2 regions of the Pseudomonas sp. MDT1-16 genome follow, and region 1 is predicted to be linked to the other one. Evidence: riboswitches for the same ligand, from Rfam matches in the RefSeq annotation. Region 1 holds a riboswitch; the other holds the start of a gene.
The links. A riboswitch is a leader RNA that binds a small molecule or an ion and turns the genes downstream of it on or off. The one in region 1 is predicted to bind cobalamin.

Region 1 (8,236 bases):
CAGGGTCTTGGCATCGGCCACCTTGCGCGCCAGCCGAGCGCCTTCTACGTTTAACTCGTACGCTAGGCCCTGCATGCCGTAGTCGGCCAGGGAAACCTGAGTGGCGTTGAAAGTGTTGGTTTCCAGAATGTCGGCGCCGGCATCCAGGTAGGCTTTCTCGATGGCGCCAATCACGTCCGGGCGCGTCAGGATCAACAGGTCGTTGTTGCCCTTGACGTCACTTGGCCAGTCGGCGAAGCGTTTGCCCCGGTAATCCTGCTCCTCGAGCTTGTAGCTCTGGATCATTGTGCCCATGCCGCCATCGAGAATCAGGATGCGCTCTTTGAGGGCGTGCTTGAGAGCTTGAAGGCGAACACTGCGATCGGACATTTGAACTACTCGGAAAGACCATGACGAAGGGGCGGGATAATAGCAAACCTGCGTGGTTTTAGAGCATGTCCCGGTTTTGCATGAATATCGCTCATGATGGTGTGGGGGCCAGACCGGTAGAATCGCGACGCTTTTCATGATTGAGACCAGGGACATGTCGAATCGCGTCATCACCAGCCTGTTTATGCTGCTTTTAAGCTGGGACGCCGCCGCGCAAGGTCCGGTGATTTCCTCTGCGATTTCCTACAGCCGCGACATCCAACCGATCTTCACCGAAAAGTGTGTGGCCTGCCACGCCTGCTATGACTCCGCCTGTCAGCTCATTCTGGGCAGTGGTGAAGGGGCTGCTCGGGGCGCGACCAAGGTTCCGGTCTACGACGGCGAACGCAGCCAGGCTGCCGCGCCGACCCGGCTGTTTTATGACGCTTTCGGTAAACGTGCCTGGCAGCAAAAGGACTTCTATTCGGTGCTCGACGCTCAAGGCAGCCAAGCATCGCTGATGGCGCGGATGCTGGAGCAGGGCCACAAAATCCCATTGCAACCCAATGCCAAGTTGCCGGAAGACATCGTCCTCGGTCTGAACCGGGAAAACAGGTGCGCCATGCCGGCCGAGTTCGACGGCTACGCCCATTCACATCCCAAAGAGGGCATGCCGCTGGCGGTCACAGGCCTGACCGATCAGCAATACCAGACGCTGCAACGCTGGCTGGCGTCCGGCGCGCCGATTGACGAGCAAGGCCTTGTGCCGAGTGCCAAAGAAGCGTTGCAGGTGGTGCAGTGGGAAAACCTGCTCAACGCACCGGGCGCGCGACAGAGCCTGGTGGGGCGTTGGTTGTTCGAGCATTGGTTTCTCGCTCATCTCTATTTCAAGGACGGCGAGCCGGGGCATTTCTTTCAGTGGGTACGTTCACGCACGCCGACCGGCCAGCCGATCGACCTGATCAACACACGCCGCCCGAATGACGATCCGGGTACTCAGGTGTATTACCGCTTGTGGCCGGTGCAAGGCGTGATTGTGCAAAAGACCCACATCACTTACCCGTTGAGCGCGGCGAAGATGGCGCGGATCAAAAGCCTCTTCTACAACGGCAACTGGCAGGTCAACGCGTTGCCAGGCTATGGGCCGGAGCGTCGGGCCAATCCGTTCAGCACGTTCGAGGCGATCCCGGCCCAGGCGCGTTATCAGTTCATGCTCGATAACGCCGAATACTTCGTGCGCACCTTCATTCGCGGCCCGGTGTGCCGCGGTCAGATCGCCACCGACGTGATCCGCGATAACTTCTGGGCACTGTTCCAGGCGCCAGAGCACGACCTCTACATCATCGATCCGAAGTATCGCGGCCAGGCCACGCCGTTGCTGGCGATGCCGGGGCAGAACGATGATGTCGGCAGTGTCCTGAGCCTGTGGCATGAATATCGCGACAAGCGTAACGAGTACGAGGCGCTGCGCCGTGACAGTTACGCCGATACGCCAGCCCCGAGCTGGTCGACCTTGTGGGCCGGCAACGACAACGCGCTGCTGAGCATTTTCCGGCATTTCGACAGCGCCTCGGTGAACAAGGGCCTGATCGGTGACGTGCCGCAAACGATGTGGCTGTTCGACTTCCCGCTGCTGGAGCGCACTTATTATCAGTTGGCGGTTAACTTCGACGTGTTCGGCAACGTCTCCCATCAGGCGCAAACGCGCCTGTACTTCGACCTGATTCGCAACGGCGCCGAGCAAAACTTCCTGCGTCTGATGCCCGCCGATTCGCGGGATGATTACCTCGACGATTGGTACCAGAGCGGCGGGAAATTCAAGATGTGGCTGGACTACGAGTCCATCGATAACGACAAAGAGACGGCGCTGGTGCTGGACCAAAAGGACCCGAAACGCGATTTCGCCATGCAGTTGCTGGCCCGTTACGGCGACCTCAACGCCAAGCCTGATCCGATCAACCGGTGTGACGGCGCTTATTGCTCGCGGCCGAACATCGATCCGGCATTGCAGAGCGCCGAGCAGGCCTTGAGTCGCCTGACTTCGCGTCCGGCGGCCGGATTGAAGGTCATTGATCAGTTGCCGGAAGCGACCCTGCTGCGCATCGAAACCCAGAGCGGCAAACGCGAGGTTTACAGCCTGCTGCGCAACCGCGCGCACAGTAACGTGGCGTTCCTGCTCGGTGAGTCGCTGCGGTATCAGCCAGGGCTCGACACCGTGACCATTTACCCGGGTGTGCTCAGCAGCTATCCGAACTTCATGTTCAACATCCCGGCGGAGCAAGTGCCTGAGTTTGTGGGCGAGATGGAAAACGCCAAAGACGCCCATCGCTTCGAAAAAATCGTCGAGCGCTGGGGTATTCGCCGCAGCCATCCGCAGTTCTGGTTCTACTTCCATGACCTGAGCCGGTACGTCCACGAGACCGATCCGGTGGAAGAGGGCGTGCTGGACATGAACCGGTACGAGAATCTTTGATTGAAAGCCTGAACACGCACCGCCGAACCCCTGTAGGAGCGAAGCTTGCTCGCGAAAGGGGGCTGACATTCAGCATAGATGTCGACTATCAGACCGCTTTCGCGAGCAAGCTTCGCTCCTACAGGGGTTGCGGTGATCAGATGTTCATCGACAGGCGCATCTTTCCCGACAAAAATACTAGGACTTTGTGCGGCGCGATGATTGGCGTAAACTGCGCCCAAGCCTGCGAGGAGTTTCCATGACCGCTATTACCATTACCGACGCCGCCCACGATTATCTGGCTGATCTGCTCTCCAAGCAGAACACCCCAGGCATCGGCATCCGCGTCTTTATCACCCAGCCTGGCACTCAGTACGCCGAAACCTGCATTGCTTACTGCAAGCCGGGCGAAGAAAAACCTGAAGACACGGCGCTGGGGCTGAAAAGCTTCACCGCTTACATCGACTCGTTCAGCGAAGCTTTCCTGGACGATGCGGTAGTCGACTACGCCACCGACCGCATGGGCGGCCAGCTGACCATCAAGGCGCCAAACGCCAAAGTCCCGATGGTCAACGCTGACAGCCCGGTCAACGAGCGCATCAACTACTACCTGCAAACCGAGATCAACCCGGGGCTGGCCAGCCACGGCGGTCAGGTCAGCCTGATCGATGTGGTCGAAGACGGCATCGCCGTACTGAAGTTCGGCGGCGGTTGCCAAGGCTGCGGCCAGGCAGACGTCACCCTGCGCGAAGGCATCGAGCGCACGTTGCTCGAGCGCATTCCCGAGCTCAAGGGTGTTCGTGACGTCACCGACCACACGCAGAAAGAAAACGCCTACTACTAAGTAAGGTGTTCGCTGCAAACATAAAAAAACGGCGCCCCGTGAGTGCCGTTTTTTTATGGGCGATACAAATGCGCATGCCCAGCGCGGTACAGCGATGACTCACTGAAGTGATCACTGCCCAACACTCGGCCCACCAAAATCAACGCCGTGCGCCGAAACCCCTTGGCTTCAACCTTCGCGGCAATGTCTTCAAGCGTCCCCACCACCCAATCCTGATCCGGCCAGGTCGCTCGGTGAATCACCGCGATTGGGCAGTCCGCGCCGTAGTGCGGCAGCAATTCAACCAGGATTTTCTGCAGATGATTGACCCCCAGATGAATCGCCATGGTCGCCCCATGCTGCGCCAGGCTGCCCAGTTCTTCGCCCGCGGGCATGGCGGTCTTGTCGGCGTAGCGGGTCAGGATCACGCTTTGCGACACATCGGGTAACGTCAGTTCGGCGCCCAACAGTGCCGCGCAGGCCGCCGTGGCCGTGACGCCGGGAATAATCTCAAAAGGGATGTCGAGTTCGCGCAGGTAACGAATCTGCTCGCCAATGGCACCGTAAAGACTCGGATCACCGGAATGTACACGAGCCACGTCCTGGCCCTTGGCATGGGCAGTCTTGATCAGCTCGATGATCTGTTCCAGATGCAGTTCGGCGCTGTTGACCACGTGTTCGGCGCGATGGCCTTCCAGCACGGCGGCGGGCACCAGGGAGCCGGCGTAGATGATCACCGGGCAGCTTCGAATCAGCCGTTGGCCTTTGACGGTGATCAGTTCCGGGTCGCCGGGACCTGCGCCAATGAAGTAGACGGTCATCGTCGGTTCCTGTGAGAAAAAGGGGCTGGACAAAGCTTCAGATGAAGATTGCTCATGATCAAAGACGGGGATTATTGAGGATTTCAGGCGACGCAGGCCAATGCCAAGGTGGCTTGGGCATATTTTTGTCGTGAAATCAGCAATTTTGCCGGTGCCTGGGCCAACTGTTCGGCCAGGGCCAGGGCGGCACTTTCCGCGACGCCGTAGCAGCCGGTGCGTTCGAACGCGATGTCCGAGCGGTGGCTGAGTTGCGGTTGATAGCCGGCCAGTTGTTCGCTGCTGAAGTACATCAGTGGCAGTGCTAGCTGTTCGGCCAATTCGATCAAACCAGGTTCTTCGCGCTTCAGGTCGATGCTGGCTAGAGCCTTGATCTGGTGAAGTTCGATTTTATGAGCCTGTAACGCCTGATCGAGCAGCGCCCGCAGCGTGCTGACGGGGCAGCCGCGCTGGCAGCCCAGGCCAACTACCAGGGTCGGCGCTGCGCTGGTGTCAGTCATGCGTGGGATTGACCATCGCTTTTTCGGCGGAACAACCAGGCACTGATCAAGCCCAGGGCCAGCCAGAACGCCACGTTGGTCAGTTGCGAAGCGATTTTGAATTGAGTTTCCAGGGCTTCTGGAGCCAGCATCGAGTGGACTTCCGGTTGTGGTGCGCCGATCACGTGAGGAACGGCCAGAATGGCCACGCCGAGCACTTTCATCAACCAGTGGCGGCTGAACACGATCAAGGCGATGCCGACCGCCGTGGAGGCGGCTGTGCCGATCCACCAGACCTGCCGTTGCGCCAAATCGGCAGCAGCAGTGCCCGGCAGCTCAGGTGGCAGGCCGAGGGTGGGTGCCAGCACGAACGTCGCATAACCGGCCAGGCCCCAGAGCAGGCCTTGGGAAGTACGAGTCGGCGCGCGCAAGGTGTAAAGACCGGCAAGCATCAGGGCGAAACCGACCGCTACCACCAGGTTGCCGCCCGTGGTCGACAGCACGCGCTGCCAGCCGTCTTCCGGTTCCCAGGCTCCGGCGTCGTGAGTGTGAGCAGCGACAACACCTGCTGCGTGTTCGTGAACGGCAACAGCGGCGGGCTCGGACTTTTCGTAAGTCTCGGCCTGCGAAATCAGCGGAGCCACCCAGAAGCTTTGCAGCACGGTCAGCAACAGGGCGGCCAGCAGCCCGGTGAACCCTGCGGTTTGCGCAATACGCTTGATCATGTAAACAGGTCTCAATGGCACGGGAATGCAGAGCTGTGGCGGGTATCGTGCGCGGCATTGTGCACCGCTTCGATGTGCGAGAAACCGGCGAAATACACCAGGCTAGCGCCAAGGATCGACGCACACACAGCGGCGGTCAGGCGTTGAGTCAGGGGCGTGGTGGTGCTGGCGGTGCTCTTATCGGTGTTGCTGCCGGTACTGCTGATGATCGACATGGCGCTTCCCTCTGGTCTGTCAGCGGGTGAATAGAGCGCATGGAAGACCCCTGCGAGTCGGGCGCGCAGGGGTTCAAACAGCGCCCGCCCACCGCGGGTTTGTTATTCAGTGATCGTAATGGTCACTTTGTGTTGCGGGCCGGTCTCCGGGCTCACGAGGGGCGCTGGCTTTCGCCTTGACCTGCAAACATCACCTTCCCATGCCGAACTGCTGGCACAGTGGATCTGACGCTTCGCTCGCTTACCGTTGCGGGGGCAGCACCGGACTGACATGGCTTTAGAGTAAAGCACATGATTCACCGGTTTCCCGTTTCACCCTGTGAAGGGCACCCGTAACAAGGCGTGTAGGAGAGCATGGGCGGGGGTTGGGCGTCAATTGGCAAGGGTTCTCACTTGGATACCGAGTCGCGCCCTTCGCGAGCTCAAGTGAACATTGACCCGCCCCGAGACGATGCGTAGCCTTGCGCTTTCGAGGTTCTTCGGCGTCTGCCGAAGCTAAGAAGGGAACGCGGTCGATGCCGCGGCTGCCCCCGCAACTGTGAACGGTTCTGTTGGCTGCCACGCCACTGTAAGCCCTGTCTATCGGGCCCGCGGGAAGGCGCAGCCAACGTCAGTCGAACGACTGGCAAGCCGTCAGCCAGGAGACCTGCCTCGACACAGATTCTCACTTTCAACCGGGCGGGGTGATCCGGTGGCGAACTCTTCAGGCACGCGCGTCCGCGTTGCCGGTCGTCGTCCCGTATGCCCGCCACCTTGCCAAAGGGCATCCGATGAAAACACTGGCCAAACTCCCTGTCACCATCGTTACCGGCTTCCTCGGCTCGGGCAAAACCACCTTGCTGCGGCACATGCTCGACAACGCTCAGGGCCGCCGCATCGCGGTGATCGTCAACGAGTTCGGCGAGCTGGGCATCGACGGCGAAATTCTCAAGCAGTGCTCCATCGGCTGCACAGAAGAAGAAGCCAACGGCCGCGTTTACGAATTGGCCAACGGCTGCCTGTGCTGCACCGTTCAAGAAGAATTCTTCCCGGTGATGCGCGAATTGGTCGCCCGTCGCGGCGACCTCGACCACATCCTCATCGAAACCTCGGGTCTGGCCCTGCCAAAACCGCTGGTGCAAGCCTTCCAGTGGCCAGAAATCCGCAGCGCCTGCACCGTTGACGCGGTCATCACCGTGGTCGATAGCCCAGCGGTCGCCGCCGGCACCTTCGCGGCTTTCCCGGACCAGGTCGATGCCCAGCGCAAACTCGACCCGAACCTGGACCACGAATCGCCGCTGCACGAGCTGTTCGCCGACCAACTGGCCAGCGCCGACCTGGTGATCCTCAACAAGGCCGACCTGATCAGCCCTGAAGACCTGGCCCGTGTGCGCCTGGAAGTTGCCGAAGAGTTGCCGCCTGCCGTAAAAGTCATCGAAGCCAGCAGCGGTCGTCTGCCACTGGACGTGCTGATCGGCCTCGGCGCCGGTTCCGAAGAACACATCGACAGCCGCCACAGCCATCACGATCACCACCATGAAGGTGAGGACGATCACGATCACGATGCTTTCGATTCGATCTCCATCGAACTGCCCCAGGCAGACGAAAGCCTGCTGCTGGACGCGTTGACTCAATTGGTGGTTCAGCACGGCATCCTGCGTGTCAAAGGTTTCGCCGCCATCCCGAACAAACCAATGCGCCTGTTAATCCAGGGCGTGGGCACACGTTTCGACAAGCATTTCGACCGTCAGTGGGGCGCCGACGAAGCGCGCACCACGCGCCTGGTATTGATCGGCCAGGAACTGGACGGAATTCTACTCGAAACGCAATTGCGCGCTGCGCTCAGCGTTTAAGCCATGCACCTGCTCAGGACCCAACCCGGCGGTTTCGTGTCGGATGACAACATTGCCGACCTTGGACAAACCCCCGCCGAGCTGGTGATCCTGTGCAGTGGCGACTCCAGCCTCGCGCTGCTCGCCGAAGCGGCGCAGCAGTTGCCTGACGATTACCCGAGCGTGCGCCTGGCCAACCCGATGCAGGTGCAGAATCATGCGTCGGTCGACCTGTATGTCGACGAAGTGCTGCGCCACGCCAAGGTGATTCTGATCTCGCTGCACGGCGGCATCGCCTATTGGCGTTATGGCGTGGAGCGCTTGGTGGCGTTGTCCCAGCGCGGCGTGCAGCTGATTCTGGTACCCGGCGATGACCGCCCGGACCCGGAACTCAGCGACCTCAGCACCGTGGCAGCCTGCGACCGCGATCGGCTTTGGCAGTTTTTGCGTCAGGGCGGCATGAGCAATGCCCTGGATTTTTTCCGCTGCCTCGCCAATCGTTGGCTGGATCGCGACTACGCCTGGGCCGAGCCGCAAACTCTGCCGCGCACGGCGATCTACCATC
Region 2 (8,236 bases), 700 kb from region 1:
CCTGTATCGATACCTGCTCGATGTTTCCCTGCGCGAAACGGCGCTGCTCAAGCGTCTGCGTGACGAAACCCAGGCGCTGTCCATGGCGCGCTGGCAAGTGGCGCCGGAGCAGGGTCAGTTTCTTGCGCTACTGGTGAAACTCACCGGCGCCAAGCGTCTGCTGGAGGTCGGCACCTTCACCGGTTACAGCGCCTTGTGCATGGCGGCTGCATTACCGGATGACGGCTCGCTGATCTGCTGCGACATTCCTGGCGACTACAATGCCACCGCACGCCGTTACTGGCAGGAGGCGGGGTTAACCGGACGAATAGACCTACGCTTGGCACCTGCGCTGGAAACCCTGGCTCAGCTGGATCAACAAGAGCCGTTCGACCTGATCTTCATTGATGCCGACAAAGCCAACTATCCACGCTATCTGGAGCACGCCCTGCGTCTGCTGCGTGTTGGCGGTCTGGCGGTGTTTGATAACACGCTGTGGAGCGGACGGGTGCTTGAGGACAATCCCGAGAGCGAAGACACCCGAGCCATCCAGGCACTCAATCGCGCCTTGAAAGATGACTCGCGTGTGGATCTGTCATTGTTGCCGTTGGGCGATGGATTGACCCTGTGCCGCAAGCGCTAAGCGCTTACTTGGCCGCCGACACGCGCCACACCTTGTTCCCCACGTCATCCGCCACCAACAAATCACCCTGCTGATCAATCACCACGCCTACCGGACGGCCCATGGCTTTTTCCTCGTCATTGAGGAAGCCGGTGAGCACATCAACCGGCTGCCCGACCGGTTTCCCTGCGCTGAACGGTACGAAAATCACTTTGTAGCCACTGTGCGGTTTACGATTCCACGAGCCATGCTGGCCGACGAATGCGCCTTCCTTGAATTGCGCCGGCAGCGTGTTGCCTTCAGCGAACGTCAGGCCCAGCGATGCGGTATGCGGGCCGACCGCGTAGTCCGGAGCAATGGCCTTGGCCACGAGGTCGGGGTTTTGCGGCTCGACGCGAATGTCGACGTGCTGGCCGTAATAACTGTAAGGCCAGCCGTAGAACCCGCCGTCTTTCACTGAAGTGATGTAGTCCGGCACCAGGTCGCTGCCGATTTCGTCGCGCTCGTTGACCGCCGTCCACAGTGCGCCGCTCCGAGGTTCCCAGGCCAGGCCGTTTGGATTACGAATTCCCGAGGCGAAGATCCGATGGTTGCCGGTGGTGCGATCCACTTCCCAGATCGCCGCGCGACCTTCTTCCTTGTCCATGCCGTTTTCGGCGACGTTGCTGTTGGAGCCCACCGTGACGTACAACTTGCTGCCGTCCTTGCTGGCGATGACGTTTTTGGTCCAGTGGTGATTGAGCGTACCGCCTGGCAGGTCGATCACCTTCATCGGCTGTGACTTGATCGCCGTCTCGCCGTTTTCATAGTGGAAGCGCAGCAAGCGGTCCGTATCGGCGACGTACAGGTCATTGCCGACCAGGGTCATGCCGAAGGGCGAGTTGAGCTTTTCCAAAAACACAGTGCGGGTTTCGGCAATGCCGTCGTGATCCTTGTCCCGCAGCAGCGTGATGCGGTTCGGGCTCGGTACTTTGGCGCCCGCACGGCCCATGACTTTGCCCATGACCCAGCCACGAATGCCTTTGCCGTCATCGGGTTTGGGCGGTGCATTGGTTTCGGCGACCAGCACGTCGCCGTTGGGCAACACGTAGAGCCAGCGCGGGTGATCGAGACCTTCAGCAAAGGCTGCCACTTGAGTTCCTGTCGCGGCGATGGGTTTCGCGCCGACCGGCCAGCCGATCGCCGGGGCGATGTTCACCGTCGGGATCAGGGTTTTGTTTGGTTCTGGCAGCTTGGGCGAGGGGCCGGTGCCGTCGGAGATTTGCAGCCTGGAGGTTTCACCACAGGCGGCAAGCCCTCCGGCGAGCACGATGACGAGAGCGAGCTGAGGCTTGCGCATGCTGATCTTCCCTATGAATGCATTGACCTAATCAATAGAGAAGCGCAGGTGCGCGATGGTTCAACCGTTCAGCCGCGGGCTTCCTTGAGCAGCACGGCAATGCCGGGGTGATAGTTGCCGGTTTCGTTGCGCAACTTGCGATAGGCGTAGGGGAAATACCAGGCCACCGCGCAGGTGTGTTCCTTTTGCAGGTCGTCGACCATGTCCTGGAGTTCTTCCGGGGTAGCGCTTTGTTGGGCCTTTTGTGGCGCAACGAACAGGCAGCCGAGTTTCAGGTCGCTGGCGTAGCTGATGCGCTTGGCGTCGCTGGTGATGTCCTGCAATGCTTGAGTCAGGTTCAGGCTGTTCACGCGTGGCCAGCGCTGGGTCGCCTGAAGGTAAGCGCGTTCTTCGCGGGTCGCGATAAACAGATCGGCGCGGCCATTGCGTTCGCCTTCTTCGGTCTGTTTACGGGTCGGTGTTTGCTGCAGCGTCACCATTTCCGCCATCCACGCAGCGGCGGACAGCAGGCTCAGGTTGGCTTTTTCGTCGAACCAGTAAGGCGTGTCGTTATCGCCGCGCACGGCGTTGTAGCGGTCGATACAGTCAAACCAGCGTTCCAGCACCGGGCGCAGGAATTCCAGCTTCGGATTGCTGATGATCATGCCTTGCATGTGGCTCACCTTTGTTATTGTGTTGTGAGAGTGTGGCTCTTTGATATCACTGCTGGAAGTGTGGCACAAGATTGGCGTCAGATAATTGATCGACGGCAGTTATTCGCTCGCAGGCCACCCGTCTTCAATTGACGCTCCATCCCCAACCCTCTAACCTTCGCGGCTTGTTTCAGGTGCTCTGTGACTGCGGTCGACAGAGTGAAACAGGGAAGCCGGTGAGTGAATCTCTTCAAGTGAAGAATGATCACGATCCCGGCGCTGCCCCCGCAACGGTAAATAAGTGAAGGCTGCGCCTTGAGCCACTGTGTCGACTGTCGACATGGGAAGGCGCGCAGTCAGGCGAATCGCCGCTCATGAGCCCGGAGACCGGCCTGATCCATCCAGCGGCATCACGGTGGGCGATGCCAGGCTTTTTGCCGTCTATTCTTGTGCCTGCCCGCCGTTATCCAGCCTCAACGGAGAGCTCCCCCATGACTGATACCCCCGATCGTGACGAACGTCATCTGGCGCGTATGCTGCGCAAAAAAGCCGTGATCGACGAACGCATCGCCAACTCCCCGAATGAATGCGGCCTGCTGCTGGTGCTGACCGGCAACGGCAAAGGCAAAAGCAGTTCGGCCTTCGGCATGCTCGCCCGTTCCATGGGCCACGGCATGCAGTGTGGCGTGGTGCAGTTCATCAAGGGGCGTAACAGCACCGGCGAAGAACTGTTCTTCCGGCGCTTCCCGGAACAGGTGCGTTTTCATGTGATGGGCGAGGGCTTCACCTGGGAAACCCAGGATCGCCAGCGTGACATCGCCGCCGCGGAAGCTGCATGGGCGGTGTCCCGTGAACTGCTGCGTGATCCGTCGATTGGCCTGGTGCTGCTGGATGAGTTGAACATTGCGCTCAAGCACGGTTATCTGGATCTCGATCAGGTGCTCAGCGATTTGCAGGCGCGTCCGCCGATGCAACATGTGGTGGTTACCGGTCGCGGCGCCAAGCCGGAGATGATCGAACTGGCCGACACGGTCACCGAAATGGGCGTGATCAAACATGCGTTCCAGGCCGGGATCAAAGCGCAAAAAGGCGTCGAGCTGTGAATACTACTTTATGAAAATCAGTCGTCACTGCCCGGCGGTGCTGATCGCCGCGCCGGCCTCCGGTCAGGGCAAGACCACCGTCACCGCCGCGCTGGCCCGTTTGCATCGCAATCAGGGGCGCAAGGTTCGCGTGTTCAAGTGCGGCCCGGACTTTCTCGACCCGATGATTCTCGAGCGCGCCAGCGGTGCGCCGGTGTATCAACTGGACATGTGGATGGTCGGCGAGCAGGAAAGTCGTCGTCTGTTGTGGGAAGCCGCCGGCGAAGCCGATCTGATCCTCATCGAAGGCGTCATGGGGCTATTTGACGGTACGCCGTCCAGCGCTGATCTGGCGCGGCATTTCGGTGTGCCGGTGCTGGGTGTGATCGACGGCACCGCCATGGCCCAGACCTTCGGCGCACTGGCGTTGGGGTTGGCGCGCTATCAGCCGGATTTACCGTTTGCCGGTGTGCTGGCCAACCGCGTCGGCACCCTGCGTCACGCGCAATTACTGGAAGGCAGCCTCACTGAAGGTTTGCGCTGGTACGGCGCCTTGTCCCGGGAAACCGGGATCGAATTGCCGAGTCGTCATTTGGGTCTGGTTCAGGCCAGTGAGTTGAACGATCTCGATCTGCGCCTCGATGCGGCCGCCGATGCGTTGGCCAGCAGCTGTGAGGTCGAGCTGCCACCGGCCGTCGAATTCGCCGCCCCGGATGTGCTCGAAGCCGAGCCGTTGCTGACGGGTTTGCGAATTGCCGTGGCCCGTGACGAAGCGTTTGCCTTCACCTACGGCGCAAGCCTGGATCTGCTGCGCGCCATGGGCGCTCAATTGCTGTTTTTCTCGCCGATCCGTGACGCGCAATTGCCGGAAGCGGACAGCCTCTATCTGCCTGGCGGTTATCCCGAATTGCACCATGTGGCGCTGTCACAGAACACCACAATGCTGAGCGCAATCCGAGCTCACCATGCGGCGGGTAAACCGTTGTTGGCCGAATGTGGCGGCATGCTTTATTTGCTTGATTCGTTGACCGATGTCGAGGGCACTCGCGCGGAATTAGTCGGCCTGCTGGCAGGGGACGCGGTGATGCAAAAGCGTCTGGCTGCGTTGGCGTTGCAGGCGGTCGAGTTGCCCGAAGGCTTATTACGCGGCCACACCTATCACCACTCGTTGACCAGCACCGAGTTGGAGCCGATTGCCCGGGGCTTGAGCCCTAACGGCGGGCGCGGGGCGGAGGCGGTTTATCGTCAGGGGCGGATGACCGCCTCTTATGTGCACTTCTATTTCCCGTCCAATCCATCGGCGGTTGCCGCGCTATTTGCGCCTGACCAGAACCCTGTGGGAGCGGGCTTGCTCGCGAAGAGGCCATGACCGACAACGCCTTCTCCGAAGCCGAACGCGCGGCGGTCTACCGAGCCATCGGCGAACGCCGCGACATGCGCCATTTCAGCGGCGGCACCGTCGAGCCGCAATTACTGCGGCGCCTGCTCGAAGCGGCGCATCAGGCACCGAGTGTCGGCCTGATGCAGCCCTGGCGGTTCATCCGCATCAGCGATCGAGCCCTGCGCGGCAAGATTCAGTTACTGGTGGAAGAAGAACGCATCCGCACCGCCGAAGCCCTCGGCGAGCGCACCGACGAATTCATGAAGCTGAAAGTCGAAGGCATCAACGACTGCGCCGAGGTGCTGGTCGCCGCGCTGATGGACGATCGCGAGCGCCATATCTTCGGCCGTCGCACCTTGCCGGAAATGGACATGGCCTCGTTGTCCTGCGCGATCCAGAACCTCTGGCTGGCCTCCCGCGCCGAAGGGCTGGGCATGGGCTGGGTGTCGCTGTTCGAGCCGCAAGCCCTGGCGGACCTGCTGGGTTTGCCCGCCGGAGCCAAGCCGTTGGCTGTTCTTTGTCTCGGCCCGGTCAAGGAATTTTATCCGGCGCCGATGCTGGTACTCGAAGGCTGGGCGCAGGGGCGTCCGCTCAGTGAGCTGCTGTACGAAAACTATTGGGGAGTAAGTCAATGAGTGTGGCGTTGTTGAGTGTCGCCGCGGTTGCGCTGGATGCGCTGCTGGGTGAACCCAAACGCTGGCATCCGCTGGTGGCGTTCGGCCGTTTTGCCGATCGCATCGAGCAACGTTTCAACTCCGGCGGTCGCGGCTGGCGCAGTCATGGCGTCACCGCATGGGTGATCGCGGTGTTGCCGCTGACGTTGCTGGCCACGGCGTTTTCCTGGGCGCCCTATGTCGGCTGGATCGTCGAAATTCTCGCGCTCTATTGCGCCCTCGGCCTGCGCAGCCTCGGTGAACACGTCGAACCGGTGGCCAAAGCCCTGCGCAGCGATGATCTGGACGAGGCGCGCAAACGCGTGGGTTATCTGGTCAGTCGCCAGACCACCGAACTGGATAAAACCGAAGTCGCCCGGGCCGCCACCGAATCGGTGCTGGAGAACGGCAGTGACGCGGTGTTTGCCGCGTTGTTCTGGTTTGCCGTGGCGGGTGCGCCCGGTGTGGTGCTCTACCGTTTGAGCAACACGCTGGATGCGATGTGGGGTTACCGCAACGAACGCTTCGAACGTTTCGGCTGGGCCGCGGCAAAGATCGACGACGTCCTCAACTACATTCCCGCGCGTCTGGTGGCATTGACCTACGCGTTGCTGGGCAAAACTCGACTGGCGTTGAGATGCTGGCGTACCCAAGGCCCGACCTGGGACAGCCCGAATGCCGGCCCAGTGATGGCGGCGGGTGCCGGTGCGCTCGGCGTCGAGTTGGGCGGGGCGGCGATTTATCACGGTGAATTGCATCAGCGTCCACAACTGGGCGAAGGCGTGCCGGCGGACGCCGACTCCATCGACCGTGGCTGGCAATTGGTCCAGCGCGGGGTATGGTTATGGTTGCTGATCCTCTGCGTGGGGGCTGAATTCTATGCTTGAGCACGGTGGTCGGTTACGCAAGGCGGCGCTCGACTACGGCATCGCCGAAGCCGATTGGCTCGACCTGTCCAGCGGCCTCGCACCCTGGCCGTTTCCGGTGCCGGAGATCCCGTTGCGGGCCTGGGCGCGTTTGCCGGAAACCGATGGCGGTCTGGAGCAGGCGGCCTGTGATTATTACGGTGCCGCTCAGGTGTTACCCGTGGCCGGTTCGCAAATGGCGATCCAGTTGCTGCCGCGTTTGCGCCGAGCGGGCAAGGTCGGCGTGCTCTCGCCGTGTTACGCCGAACACGCCGAAGCGTGGCGACGCAATGGCTACATCGTGCGTGAAGTGCTGGAGCAGGAAGTCGACTTCTACCTCGACAGCCTCGACGTGCTGGTGGTGGTCAATCCGAACAATCCTACGGGCCTGAGCCTGACACCGAGTCGGCTGCTGGACTGGCACTCGCGGCTGGCCCAGCGCGGTGGCTGGCTGGTGGTGGACGAGGCGTTCATGGACAACACGCCGCCGCTGAGCCTGGCACCTTTTGCCCATCAGGTCGGGTTGATCGTGTTGCGTTCCTTCGGCAAGTTTTTCGGTCTGGCCGGTGTGCGCCTGGGTTTCGTGCTGGCGGAGCGCAAGTTGCTCAAATTGCTGGCCGAGCAAGTGGGACCGTGGGCGGTCAGCGGGCCGACGCGGGTGCTGGGTCAAGCCTGTCTGCTGGATACCGAAGGGCATGCCCGGCAACGGGTTCGCGCTGATGAAGCCAGTGAACGTCTGGCGCTGCTGCTTGAACACCACGGCTTCAAACCCCAGGGCGGCTGCGCCTTGTTTCAATGGCTGATCACCGAATGCGCCGAAGCCCTGTATGAGTTCATGGCTCGGCGCGGCATTCTGTTGCGGTTGTTCACGCACAACAGCAGCCTGCGTTTCGGCCTGCCCGCCGATGAAACCGACTGGACACGTCTCGCTCAAGCGTTCGAAGCCTACGCTAGGGAAACCCAATGACTACGTTGAAGGTGCAAGGCGCCACATTAATGGTGCAAGGCACCACGTCCGACGCCGGTAAAAGCACGCTGGTGACGGCGTTGTGCCGCTGGGTCACGCGTCAGGGCGTGAGCGTGGTGCCGTTCAAACCGCAGAACATGGCGCTCAACAGTGCCGTGACCGCCGACGGTGGCGAGATCGGTCGCGCGCAAGCGGTGCAGGCTCAGGCGGCCAACCTTGAGCCGCACACCGACATGAATCCGGTGCTGCTCAAACCCAACAGCGATACCGGCGCCCAAGTGATCATCCATGGTCGTGCGGTCACGACAATGAACGCCGTTGCCTATCACGACTACAAAACCATCGCCATGCAAGCGGTGCTGGCCTCCCATGAACGGCTGAGCGCGGCGTATCCGGTGGTCATGGTCGAAGGCGCGGGCTCGCCGGCCGAGATCAATCTGCGCGCGGGCGACATCGCCAACATGGGCTTTGCCGAGGCGGTGGATTGCCCGGTGGTGCTGATCGCCGACATCAATCGCGGCGGGGTTTTCGCCCATCTGGTGGGCACCCTGGAACTGTTGTCGCCCAGCGAGCAGGCGCGGGTCAAAGGTTTCATCATCAACCGTTTTCGCGGCGACATTGCGTTGCTGCAACCGGGTCTCGACTGGCTGGAAGCGCGCACCGGCAAACCGGTGAT

Region 2: linked by a shared signal. The riboswitch ahead of cobO (cob(I)yrinic acid a,c-diamide adenosyltransferase) and the one ahead of ACYZT3_RS16620 (CbtB domain-containing protein) in region 1 are both predicted to bind cobalamin.

Annotation. Positions count from the first base shown of each region.
Region 1 is NZ_CM142717.1:3,637,815-3,646,050, reverse strand. Features, by position in the region: gene metH (methionine synthase) at 1-369, opposite strand, end outside; gene ACYZT3_RS16645 (fatty acid cis/trans isomerase) at 524-2,821, shown strand; gene nfuA (Fe-S biogenesis protein NfuA) at 3,060-3,644, shown strand; gene cobM (precorrin-4 C(11)-methyltransferase) at 3,698-4,444, opposite strand; gene ACYZT3_RS16630 (cobalamin biosynthesis protein) at 4,528-4,941, opposite strand; gene ACYZT3_RS16625 (CbtA family protein) at 4,938-5,645, opposite strand; gene ACYZT3_RS16620 (CbtB domain-containing protein) at 5,657-5,860, opposite strand; cobalamin riboswitch at 5,981-6,209, opposite strand; cobalamin riboswitch at 6,316-6,528, shown strand; gene cobW (cobalamin biosynthesis protein CobW) at 6,631-7,692, shown strand; gene cobN (cobaltochelatase subunit CobN) at 7,696-8,236, shown strand, end outside.
Region 2 is NZ_CM142717.1:4,337,210-4,345,445, reverse strand. Features, by position in the region: gene ACYZT3_RS19915 (O-methyltransferase) at 1-622, shown strand, start outside; gene ACYZT3_RS19910 (PQQ-dependent sugar dehydrogenase) at 627-1,940, opposite strand; gene ACYZT3_RS19905 (hypothetical protein) at 2,009-2,593, opposite strand; cobalamin riboswitch at 2,748-2,982, shown strand; gene cobO (cob(I)yrinic acid a,c-diamide adenosyltransferase) at 3,064-3,675, shown strand; gene ACYZT3_RS19895 (cobyrinate a,c-diamide synthase) at 3,686-5,023, shown strand; gene bluB (5,6-dimethylbenzimidazole synthase) at 5,020-5,670, shown strand; gene cbiB (adenosylcobinamide-phosphate synthase CbiB) at 5,667-6,575, shown strand; gene cobD (threonine-phosphate decarboxylase CobD) at 6,568-7,560, shown strand; gene ACYZT3_RS19875 (cobyric acid synthase) at 7,557-8,236, shown strand, end outside.